DNA from 2 places in the Bradyrhizobium nivariense genome. Region 1 is predicted to be linked to the other one. Evidence: predicted binding sites of a transcription regulator. Region 1 holds the regulator's gene; the other holds the start of a gene.
What was found. Region 1 encodes LexA, which represses DNA repair genes until DNA is damaged. Its sites were predicted from a motif close to TGTTCNNNNTGTGTTCNG; they were not measured.

Region 1 (5,636 bases):
CCGCGTCACGCCGTTCGGCGTGCTCGCCAATCTCGGCGCGATGCCGGTGGTCTCGGCGCTGGTAATGCCGGCGGGGCTGTTAGGGCTGCTTGCGGCTCCCTTCGGGCTCGACAGCGTGTTCTGGTGGCTGATGGGGATCGGCGTCGACTGGATGGTTGCGGTGTCGCGCTGGGTCGCCGCATTGCCGGGCGCGGTCGGCCATATCCCGGCTTTCGGCATTGCACCTCTGATCGCGGCGAGCCTGGGGATCATCGTGCTGGGCCTGTTGCGCACGCCGTTACGCTGGTCCGGCGCCCTGGTGCTGCTGGCTGCGATCCTCTGGGGGCTGTCGGTGCGGCAGCCCGACATTCTGATTGCCGGGGATGGTCAGAGTGTCGCGGTCCGGGGCAGGGACGGACATCTGCATCTGATCAGGGCGAGCAAGGACGGCTTTTTGCTCAAAGAGTGGTTAGCTGCCGACGCCGATCCGCGCGATGCCGGCAGCGCCTCGCTGGCCGACGGCGTGTCTTGCGACGAAGCCGGCTGCGTGACGCCGCTCGCCGACGGCAGGCTGGTCGCGCTGGCACTGCGCATCGACGCACTGGCGGACGATTGCAGCCGGGCCGCGCTGGTGGTGACGGCACGTCCCGCGCCGCCCGATTGCGCCGCGATGGTGGTCGATCGGCAGCGGCTCGCCAGCCAGAGCGCGCTGGCGCTGACGCAGCGTGGTGACGGTTTTGCGGTTCAGGCGGTGAGGGCGAGAGGCACGAGCCGCCCCTGGTTGCCGGCCGGCGCCGGCGCAGGTGATTTCGATGGCAGTCTTGCGCCGAAGACGGCCGCGCCCCGCACCCGGGACGCAACGCCGGCGGAGACCGACTTGCAGGCCGAGGATTGAGCGGATCGGCCAGAGCATCTTCGGCTCCGATTGAATCAGAACCGAAGCTCTGGATTCTGACGCGTTTTCTTCACGCGAACCGGTATCCACTTCGCTCTCTAGAGATACCAGGCCAGCACGGCGTCGAGCCCGGAATTGCCGATGACCGGCAGGGCCACCATCCGGCTCAGTCCGGATGCGCGGGCCTCAAGGCCGGCGACCGAGCCGTCATGCGCGAGCTCATCGTTGAGCGCGGGCATGCCGGTGGCCCAGGCCCCGCCGATGCTGCCTTCGCCCCTGGCGATGGATTTCGTCGCATAGAGCGCGGCAAGGTCGGTCTGCGCACTGCAATCGCCGGCGCGAAACACCAGCGCCGAGCGGATCTGGTTCGGGACCCAGATCTCGAAGCGTCGCGCAATCGGCGTGGCCTGCGCCGAGAGGAATGTCAGGACCCAGGTCTGGTCCGTGCCGGTCCGATAGGGCACGCCCACGCCGAGATTGATCCCGACCTTGGCCGCGTCCTCCCAGCGCAGGAAGCTCCTGGCGTCGTGCAGGTCCTTGATGATCAGCGGCAGGCCCGCCTTCCAGGTGCGTCCAGGCAGGCCAAAGCCGCGAGGAAATTTGGTGTGGCGAGAGTTGAACTCGAACATATCGGCGGTGCCGTAATAGCCGTCGACGAGCCCCATCTCGTGGGAGACATCAGGGTCGTTGTGCCAGAGCTCGATCGCGCCGACATGCGCTTTGCCGTCGCCGCAGAACAGCACGATGACGGCCTGGAGGAATTCGCCTGCAAACACCGGTACCGCGACGCCGCAGGTGAGGCCGGCTACGAGCGCCTGATCGGTCCGTTTGAAATAGGAATTGGCGAATCTGGTGAGGATTTCGGGGTGGCCCGAGGCCCAGGCCTTGCCCGGAAGTCCCTCGTCATATCCGAAGTGCAACTCTTCGCTGACGGCCTTGAACGCGGACAGCCCTTCGCCGTAGAGGCCGCCACCAAATTCCAGCCGCATGCGCGTCCGGTCGGGTACCCAGAGTTCAACGACGCGAAGGAAGGTTTTCATCGAGCGTGTCCGCCGTCTCAAGCCCTTGACAGCATCGGTCATTTGGCTGCGAAGCGGACGTTCATAATTCAGGCAGGGCGGCTCAAACTTCGTGCTGCGCAGAGGCGCAGCGGCTTGATCAATCCGATCGGATTTCGCTGGACGCGACCGCACCATCTCGCCGGCCACGGCCGGCGATGGCAATTCAATCCTGGCCTCCAACCTCTCGGCCGGAGGGCGGCTGTGTCAGCCGATCGGCAGGCGGGTGACCGTCGGCTGCCTGTCGGCGATGATCTCCGGCTTGTGCTCGCGATCAGTGACCGGCTGGGTCACCGGCAGTTGCAGCACGGTTGCCTGCTGGCCCTCGACGAGCTGAGTCACCAGCACGTATTTGCCGTCGGGGAATTCAATCGCATCATGATGGCGGTCGGGAATGTGCGGATCGATCTTGCCGAACTTGCCGACGCGGGAATTGATGGTACGCGTCCAGATCCAGCGATTGTCGTAGCGGACGTTGTCGGTGAAGGCGAGCTCCGTTCCCGGCAGCAGGCAGACGGCCACGGTCGGATCGGCTGCGGACGCAAAACCACGCGTCGAGGTGCCGCGGAAGCTTGTCGTGACGATCGTCTCGCCGACTTCGGCGGGACGCGACGCGACGGCATGCAGGCTGTAGTCACACATCGGGTGCTCCTCAGGCTGGGATAGCGCCCGCGTCTCTTATCGAGGCGCAGGCCTCTATCAGAGTGGAAACACGCAAAACTCTACTTGGTTGTGGGCAAATCTGCGGCTGGTTTCCGCAAGCCGCGATCACATTATCTTTTAGGAACAAAGGCTGCTGCGATGCATTCGGGAGGCGCGTGTCAACGCCCTGCGGACGCCGACCAGCCCGAATATTGCCAGCCTGGCTGCGACGGTTGCGCGATCGCATTCCGCGCGTTGCGGACTTGATCGCTGACCGCTGTTTCCTTGCGGACATGGTGACGCGATTGTGCGGCAAATGCTGGCGACGCTGATGCTGCGATCAGCGCCGCCGCAACTGTGCTCAGAATGATTTTGCGCATGACTTCTCCTCGAACCTGAAGGCCGCGAAGCCCCTGGGTGCTTCGTGCGGCGTATCGAGGATCTAGCGCCGGAGGTGGGCCCGGATAATCTGTGCGGAACCAGAAAGACTATCCAGCCCGAGCGGACAATGATCCGCTCCAATCTCTGATCGGGCTGCCGATCGGAAGCGCGCGCGGCGCCAAGGACTCCCGGTATCAAGGACTCCCGGTATCAGTACTTCCGGTACAGCCCGATCAGCTTGCCCTGAATCTTCACCCGGTTCGGCGGCAGGATACGTACCTCATAGGCCGCGTTGGCGGGCTCGAGCGCGATCGAGGCGCCGCGGCGGCGGAAGCGCTTGAGGGTCGCTTCCTCGTCGTCGATCAGCGCCACCACGATGTCGCCGGTATCGGCGCTCTCGTTGCGCTGGATCAGCGCCATGTCGCCGTCGAGGATGCCGGCCTCGACCATGGAATCGCCGCGCACTTCGAGCGCGTAGTGCTCGCCCGAGCCGAGCATGTCGGGCGGTACGCTGATAGTGTGGCTGCGGGTCTGCAACGCCTCGATCGGCGTGCCGGCCGCGATGCGGCCCATCACCGGCACCGCAACGGGACGCTCGCCCTCGTCCGCAGACAGGCTGGAGCTCGCGCGCACCTTGCCGAGATTGCCCTCGATGACGCTCGGCGTGAAGCCGCGGCGGCTGCCGGCGGCTGCCTGGAGCTCGGGCAGCTTGATGACTTCAATCGCACGGGCGCGGTTGGGCAGGCGCCGGATGAAGCCGCGCTCCTCGAGCGCCGTGATCAGGCGATGGATACCCGACTTCGAGCGCAGGTCGAGCGCATCCTTCATCTCGTCGAAGGAAGGGGGCACGCCGCTTTCCTTCAGACGTTCATTGATGAACCGCAGAAGCTCGTATTGTTTGCGCGTTAACATCTCGACCAAAGTCCCCCGATTGATGCCGTTCGATTCCGAGACGCTGAATTCAGCAATAAGCCGCTACACGCTCGAAACAAATCATGAACGGACACTATATGTTCGATATGTGTTCCGCAACTGCTTAATTTACCGTGAACAGAGCGAAGTTCGCGGAACCCGCATTCTCGAGGCACTCAGACGGGGAGCCGCAACACCTCGCAGGGCGTGCCGGCTTCAGCCTTCGGCGCGAACGGTGCGCGCACGAGAAGTACCTGTGCCGCAGCGAGATTCGCAAGCAGCGAAGAGTCCTGATGACTGACGGGAAGGGCGATGCGCGTGCCGTCGTCGCGCTCCTCCAGGCGCGCGCGCAGATAGTCCTCGCGCTGGTCGTTGGCGCCGACGTCGCGGCCGAGCGCGGCGCGCTCACGGCGATGGTGAATCACCGAACGGCCCGACAGGGCGCGAATCAGCGGCACCATGAACAGGAAGGCGCACACATAGGACGACACGGGATTGCCCGGCAGGCCGATCACGCCCATTGCGCCGAGCCGTCCATGCATCATCGGCTTGCCCGGCCGCATCGCGATCTTCCAGAACGCCATCGCGATACCTTCGTCCCTCAGCGCCTGCTGGACCAGATCGTGGTCGCCGACCGATGCGCCGCCGGTCGTGATCAGGATGTCGGCGTCGCTCTCGCGGGCGCGGCGGATGCCGGCGGTGGTGGCCTCCAGTGTGTCGGCGGCAATACCGAGGTCGATGGTCTGGGCGCCCTCGCTGCGGGCGAGCGCATGCAGGGCGTAGCCGTTGGAATAGACGATCTGGCCGTGACCAGGCGTGGCGCCCGGCATCACCAGCTCGTCGCCGGTGGCGAGAATCGCGACCTTCGGACGCCGGCAAACGGGAAGATGCGGATGATTCATCCCGGCGGCGAGCGCGAGGTCACGCTCGGTGAGGCGGATTCCCGTGCGCAGGAGCACGTCGCCCTCGCGGAAATCGACGCCGGCGGGCCGGATGTGCCGTCCTGCGATCGCGGCTTCCTTGATCGTGATGCGCTTGCCATCAGCGACCGTGTCCTCCTGGATCACGACGGCGTTGGCGCCGTCGGGAACGACGCCGCCGGTGAAGATCCGCACGGCCTCGCCGGCGCCGACCGTTCCCGCGAACGGCCGACCCGCTGCGACCTCGCCGATGACGGTGAGCTTCGAATCGATCGTCGCGGCGTCAGCTGCGCGCACGGCGTAGCCGTCCATCGCCGACATCGCCTGCGGCGGCTGCGTACGCCGCGCTGCGACGTCGCGCGCGAGCACGCGATGGTAGGCTTCGTCGAGGGAAACCATCTCTTCGGGCAGCGGCTCTGCACTCGCCAGCACCGCGGCAAGCGCGTCAGAAACCGGCATCAAGGCCACGGCGAAAACTCCTGCTCGGCACGTTCGGGCGAATGTTCCGCAAGTCTTCTAGCCGAGCGCGGGCGCAGAGGCAAAAACAGCTGAGCGGGCGCAATTCATCCCGCTGCTTCACATTGTTCTGGAAGGCATGATCAAGCCCGGCGAGGCATGGTCCAGAGAACGAGGCAGATCGGCAGAAGAGTGGCCATGGCAAAAACGAGAATGACGAGCGCCACGGCCAGCATCGATCAGCTCTCTATCTGCCCGGGACTTACGTCGGGCGCTTTCGGCCCCTGATCCTTGTCGGGGAGCGGATCGGCCTGGGATTTCAGGTCGGCGGCCTTGCGCACAAGCTTGGCCGAAAGGTCCGAGTCTGAAGTTGTCCTGGCGAATTCAAGAAGA
Region 2 (5,636 bases), on a different contig from region 1:
AGACACGCGCAGGATGGAACCGGTTCGGGTTCCCGCGGAACAGCAAAACAACCTAACATTCATCAAGTTAGAGCCGGTCCGACTCGCCTGCGACTGTGGCATTTCGGAGACGGACTCCATTCCGCGATCGGACTAGGTTTTCCTCGGAATTAATTCATCTGGGCGTCGCGCCTGATCAAACCGCTTCGGGGATTTCGAGAAGCGGATGAACCTGGGGAGACTGGCAATGAACAAGATCCTGATTGGTGCAATCGGTGCAGTGGCGTTGGGCCTGTCGGCTCCCGCAAGCGCGGCGGACATGGCCGCGCGTCCCTACACCAAGGCTCCGGCGCCGATGGTCGCCACCATCTACGACTGGAGCGGCTTCTACATCGGCATCAACGGCGGCGGCGGCACCAGCCACAAGTGCTGGGACTTCGTCGGCGTCGGCGGCGCTCTGGTCGGCGAAGGCTGCCACAACTCGGTCGGCGGCACGGTCGGCGGCCAGGTCGGCTATCGCTGGCAGTCGGCCAATTGGGTGTTCGGCCTCGAAGGCCAGGGCAACTGGGCCGACTTCTCCGGCGACAACGTCGGTGTGGTGACCGGCCTGCGCAATCGCTCCAAGATCGATTCCTTCGGCCTGATCACCGGCCAGATCGGCTACGCCTGGAACAACGTGCTCGTCTACGTGAAGGGCGGCGGCGCCGTCGTCGGCGACCGCTACCGCGGCTATGACGTCGTCACCGGTCTCGAATTCGACCAGGCCAAGGAGACCCGCTGGGGCGGCACCGTGGGCGCGGGCGTCGAGTTCGGATTCGCGCCGAACTGGACGGTGGGCTTCGAGTACGATCACATCTTCCTCGGCAATCGCACCATCGGCTTCACCGGTTCGGGCAACTTCGTGCTCGCCCCGCTCGGTGCTGCCACACGCTCCGAGCGCATCGGCCAGGACGTCGATATCGGCCTGATCCGCGCAAACTATCGCTGGGGCGGTCCAGTGATTGCGAAATACTGATATCCATCTGATATCGCTCAGAAATAAAAGGCCGGCTTCGCGCCGGCCTTTTGCTGCGCACAGCCCGAATAATAGGCTTCACCCACTGCTGCATTTCCAACCTGCTGTGGCTTTTCGGGTACACAACTTGCGGCTTCACTGGTGTATGTACGACATCGGTTGGACCACAGCGTCCGATGCTCTTCCGCGCACGGAAGGCAACAACAGAAACTGGGACTGGGATTAAGTTGAAAATGAAAAAGGTTTTGTTGGCTTCGGCCTGTTTGTTCGCTCTCGCCGCCCCGGCTTCGGCCGCTGATCTCGCGGCGCGCCCCTACACCAAGGCTCCGGTGGCTGTGGCCTCGGTCTACAACTGGACCGGCTTCTACATCGGTGCCAACGCCGGTGGCGGCTCGAGCCACAATTGCTGGGATACGACCGCAGTAGCCGGCGGCGCAGTCCCCGTCACGGCTGAAGGTTGCCACAATGCGACCGGCGCCCTCGTCGGCGGCCAGATCGGCTACCGCTGGCAGTCCACCAACTGGGTGTTCGGCCTCGAAGCTCAGGGCGACTGGGCTGACCTGAAGGGCTCGAACACCAGCTCGCCCGCCGCTTTCTTCCCGCTGGTGAACAACACCAAGATCGATGCCATCGGTCTCTTCACCGGCCAAGTGGGTTATGCCTGGAACAACGTGCTCTGGTACGTGAAGGGCGGCGCGGCCGTCACCCATAACAAGTTCAGCGGCACTCTGGGCGGCGTCACGTTCGGCGAGGCGACCGACACCCGTTGGGGCGGCGCCGTCGGCACGGGCATCGAGTTCGGCTTCGCACCGAATTGGTCGGTTGCCCTCGAGTACGACCATCTGTTCATGGGCAAGCACACCGACAGCTTCACGGCGTTCGGTCTGCCCTTCCGCGCCGACAGCATCAAGCAGGACGTGGATATGGCCACCGTCCGCCTGAACTACACCTTCGGCGGCGGCGCAGTGCTCGCGAAGTACTGATCTTCGTCTCCAACGCCATCGCGTTACGAAAGGCCGGCCTTGCGCCGGCCTTTTTGTTTTCGCGCTCCGACACCGGGTTCCTGCTGCCAAGTCCCGCCAGCGCAACAACAATCCGTTGACGATTCGCAAGTCCCACTGGAAATCCTTCTCCGTTCTTCCTACGTTCGCTGACAACCCCATCGGCGCCGATCCCGGTTCCGGGCGAAGCGCGCCTATTAAGTTGGCGCGATCGCGCGCTTTTGGATTCCCTGAGGACCACCAGGATGGATGAAGTGATCAAGGCGAAGCGCCAACAACAGAACGCGGGATCAAACCTGCGCGCAATTACGATCCGTGGCGCGCGCGAGCACAACCTCAAGAACGTCGACGTCGAGATTCCCCGCGACAAGCTGGTGGTGTTCACGGGGCTATCAGGCTCCGGTAAATCCTCGCTCGCGTTCGACACCATCTACGCCGAGGGCCAGCGCCGCTACGTCGAATCGCTGTCGGCCTATGCGCGCCAGTTCCTGGAGATGATGCAGAAGCCCGACGTCGACCAGATCGACGGCCTGTCGCCGGCGATCTCGATCGAGCAGAAGACGACGTCGAAGAACCCGCGCTCCACCGTCGGCACCGTCACTGAGATCTACGACTACATGCGCCTGCTGTGGGCGCGCGTCGGCGTGCCGTATTCGCCCGCCACCGGCCTGCCGATCGAGAGCCAGACCGTCTCGCAGATGGTCGACCGCGTGCTGGTGCTGCCCGAGGGCACGCGCCTCTATCTGCTCGCGCCCGTCGTGCGCGGCCGCAAGGGCGAGTACCGCAAAGAGCTCGCCGAATGGCTCAAGAAGGGCTTTCAGCGCGTCAAGATCGACGGCGCCTTCCACGAGCTCGCGGAAGCGCCGACGCTCGACAAGAAATTCCCGCACGACATCGACGTCGTCGTCGACCGCATCGTTGTGCGCGCCGACATCGGCCAGCGCCTCGCCGAAAGCTTCGAGACCGCGCTGAAGCTCGCCGAGGGCCTCGCCGTTATCGAATTCGCTGATGCACCGGCCGCAGCAGCACCCGCGGAAGAGAAAAAGAAGACCGCAAAAATCCACGACAAGAGCGGACCCGAGCGCATGCTGTTCTCGGAAAAGTTCGCCTGCCCCGTCTCCGGCTTCACCATCCCCGAGATCGAGCCCAGGCTGTTTTCCTTCAACAATCCCTATGGCGCCTGCCCCGCCTGCGGCGGCCTCGGTGTCGAGCAGCATGTCGACGAAGACCTCGTCATCCCCGACAAGGAGCTTGCGATTGGCAAGGGCGCGATCGCGCCCTGGGCCAAATCCTCATCGCCCTATTACATTCAGACGCTGACTGCGCTCGGCAAGCACTACAAGTTCACGCTGACCACCAAATGGAAGGATCTGCCGAAGAAGACGCAGAACGCGATCCTCCATGGTTCCGGCGAGGACGAGATCAAGTTCTCCTATGAGGACGGCGTCCGCTCCTACGACACCAAAAAACCGTTCGAAGGTGTCATCACCAACATCAACCGTCGCTATCGCGAGACCGAGAGCGAATGGGCGCGCGAGGAGCTCGCGAAATATTTCCACGACGTGCCCTGCGAGGGCTGCAAGGGCTTTCGGCTCAAGCCCGAGGCGCTCTGCGTCAAGATCGGCGGCAAGCATATCGGCGATATCTCCGAGATGTCGGTGAAGGGCGCCGGCGCGTGGTTCGAGACCGTGCCCGAGGCGCTGAACACCCAGCAGAACGAGATCGCCGGCCGCATCCTCAAGGAGATCCGCGAGCGCCTCACCTTCCTGCTCGACGTCGGCCTCAACTACCTCACCCTCTCCCGCTCCTCCGGCACGCTGTCCGGCGGCGAGAGCCAGCGCATCCGCCTGGCTTCGCAGATCGGCTCGGGGTTGACCGGCGTGCTCTACGTGCTGGACGAGCCCTCGATCGGCCTGCATCAGCGTGACAACGCGCGCCTGCTCGATACGCTGAAGAGACTTCGCGACCTCGGCAACACCGTGATCGTGGTCGAGCATGACGAGGACGCGATCCTCCTGGCCGACTATGTCCTCGACATCGGCCCCGGCGCCGGCATGCATGGCGGCCACATCGTCGCCGAAGGCACGCCCACCGAGATCATGCGCAACCCGAAATCGCTGACCGGTAAATATCTCACCGGCGAGCTCGAGGTCGAGGTGCCGGAGCGGCGTCCGCCGAACCATCGCCGCACCATCAAGGTGGTCAACGCGCGCGGCAATAACCTCAAGAACGTCACGGCCGAAATTCCGCTCGGCCTGTTCACCTGCGTCACCGGCGTCTCCGGCGGCGGCAAGTCGACGCTGCTGATCGACACGCTCTACAAGGCGATCGCCCGCAAGCTCAACAACGCCAGCGAGGGCGCAGCCCCGCACGACCGCATCGAGGGCCTCGAGCACATCGACAAGATCATCGACATCGACCAGTCGCCGATCGGCCGCACGCCGCGCTCCAACCCCGCGACCTATACCGGCGCCTTCACGCCGATCCGCGAATGGTTCGCCGGCCTGCCCGAATCCAAGGCGCGCGGCTACGAGCCCGGCCGCTTCTCCTTCAACGTCAAGGGCGGCCGCTGCGAGGCCTGCCAGGGCGACGGCGTCATCAAGATCGAGATGCACTTTTTGCCGGACGTCTACGTCACCTGCGACGTCTGCAAGGGCAAGCGCTACAACCGCGAGACGCTCGAGGTCCTGTTCAAGGGCAAGAGCATCGCCGACGTGCTCGACATGACCGTCGAGGAAGCCGCCGAGTTCTTCAAGGCGGTGCCGCGCGTGCGCGAGACGTTCCAGACCCTGCATCGCGTCGGCCTCGACTACATCCATGTCGGCCAGCAGGCGACGACGCTGTCCGGCGGCGAAGCGCAGCGCGTCAAGCTGGCAAAAGAGCTGTCCAAGCGCGCCACCGGCCGCACGCTCTACATCCTGGACGAGCCGACCACCGGGCTGCATTTCCACGACGTCAAGAAGCTGTTGGAGGTGCTGCACGAGCTGGTCGCGCAGGGCAACACGGTCGTCGTCATCGAGCACAATCTCGAGGTCATCAAGACCGCAGACTGGGTCATCGACCTCGGCCCCGAAGGCGGCGACGGCGGCGGCGAGATCGTCGCGTGGGGTCCGCCCGAGGACATCGCGAAAGCGCCGCGGAGCTACACGGGCAAGTTTTTGGCGCCGGTGCTGGCGAAGGCGCGGAAGCCGAAGCGGCGACGGACGGCGAGCGAGGCGGCGGAGTAGCGCAGCCTCGCTGCTACAGTCGAAGAAGCCACGATATCTGGTCGCGATAAGCAGGTGGGAATACCACGCGGAGTGGACGATCCGACCTCGACATGTCTCGGGTCGCGTCGGCGAGTATCGCGATATAAATCCTCGCATTTGCGATGTCTCGAACGAGTGGCACGTCTGCGTGCTCCAGAACGACCGGTCCCGCAGGTAACCAAGAGAGATCGCGCAGACACTCCTCAAGCGCATCCCAATTTTCACCGAAATAGTCGGGAAAACTGAGCTGTTGCGCAATCAGGCCAAGAAGCGTCATCCTGTTGGGGATGTCCGCCGGAAGGCCGGCGCAGACAGCCGCGTTGATCGATAGATCCTCCCGACGAAATAGGAATGGTGGTTCAATTCCGCTTGCCAAGCTAACCACCGACGAAT

Region 2: uvrA (excinuclease ABC subunit UvrA) is a predicted target of LexA. The motif match lies at 2,128-2,145, and genes of this name have one in related genera.

The regions. Positions count from the first base shown of each region.
Region 1 covers NZ_JARWCR020000023.1:12,376-18,011, forward strand. The annotation lists partial or broken gene QCM77_RS20185 (ComEC/Rec2 family competence protein) at 1-874, shown strand, start outside; gene QCM77_RS20190 (GAF domain-containing protein) at 973-1,914, opposite strand; gene QCM77_RS20195 (hypothetical protein) at 2,140-2,574, opposite strand; gene lexA (transcriptional repressor LexA) at 3,166-3,867, opposite strand; gene QCM77_RS20205 (molybdopterin molybdotransferase MoeA) at 4,044-5,255, opposite strand; gene QCM77_RS20210 (hypothetical protein) at 5,483-5,636, opposite strand, start outside.
Region 2 covers NZ_JARWCR020000027.1:32,031-37,666, reverse strand. The annotation lists gene QCM77_RS22270 (outer membrane protein) at 227-994, shown strand; gene QCM77_RS22265 (outer membrane protein) at 1,228-1,977, shown strand; gene uvrA (excinuclease ABC subunit UvrA) at 2,241-5,222, shown strand; gene QCM77_RS22255 (barstar family protein) at 5,236-5,628, opposite strand; gene QCM77_RS22250 (DUF5615 family PIN-like protein) at 5,621-5,636, opposite strand, start outside.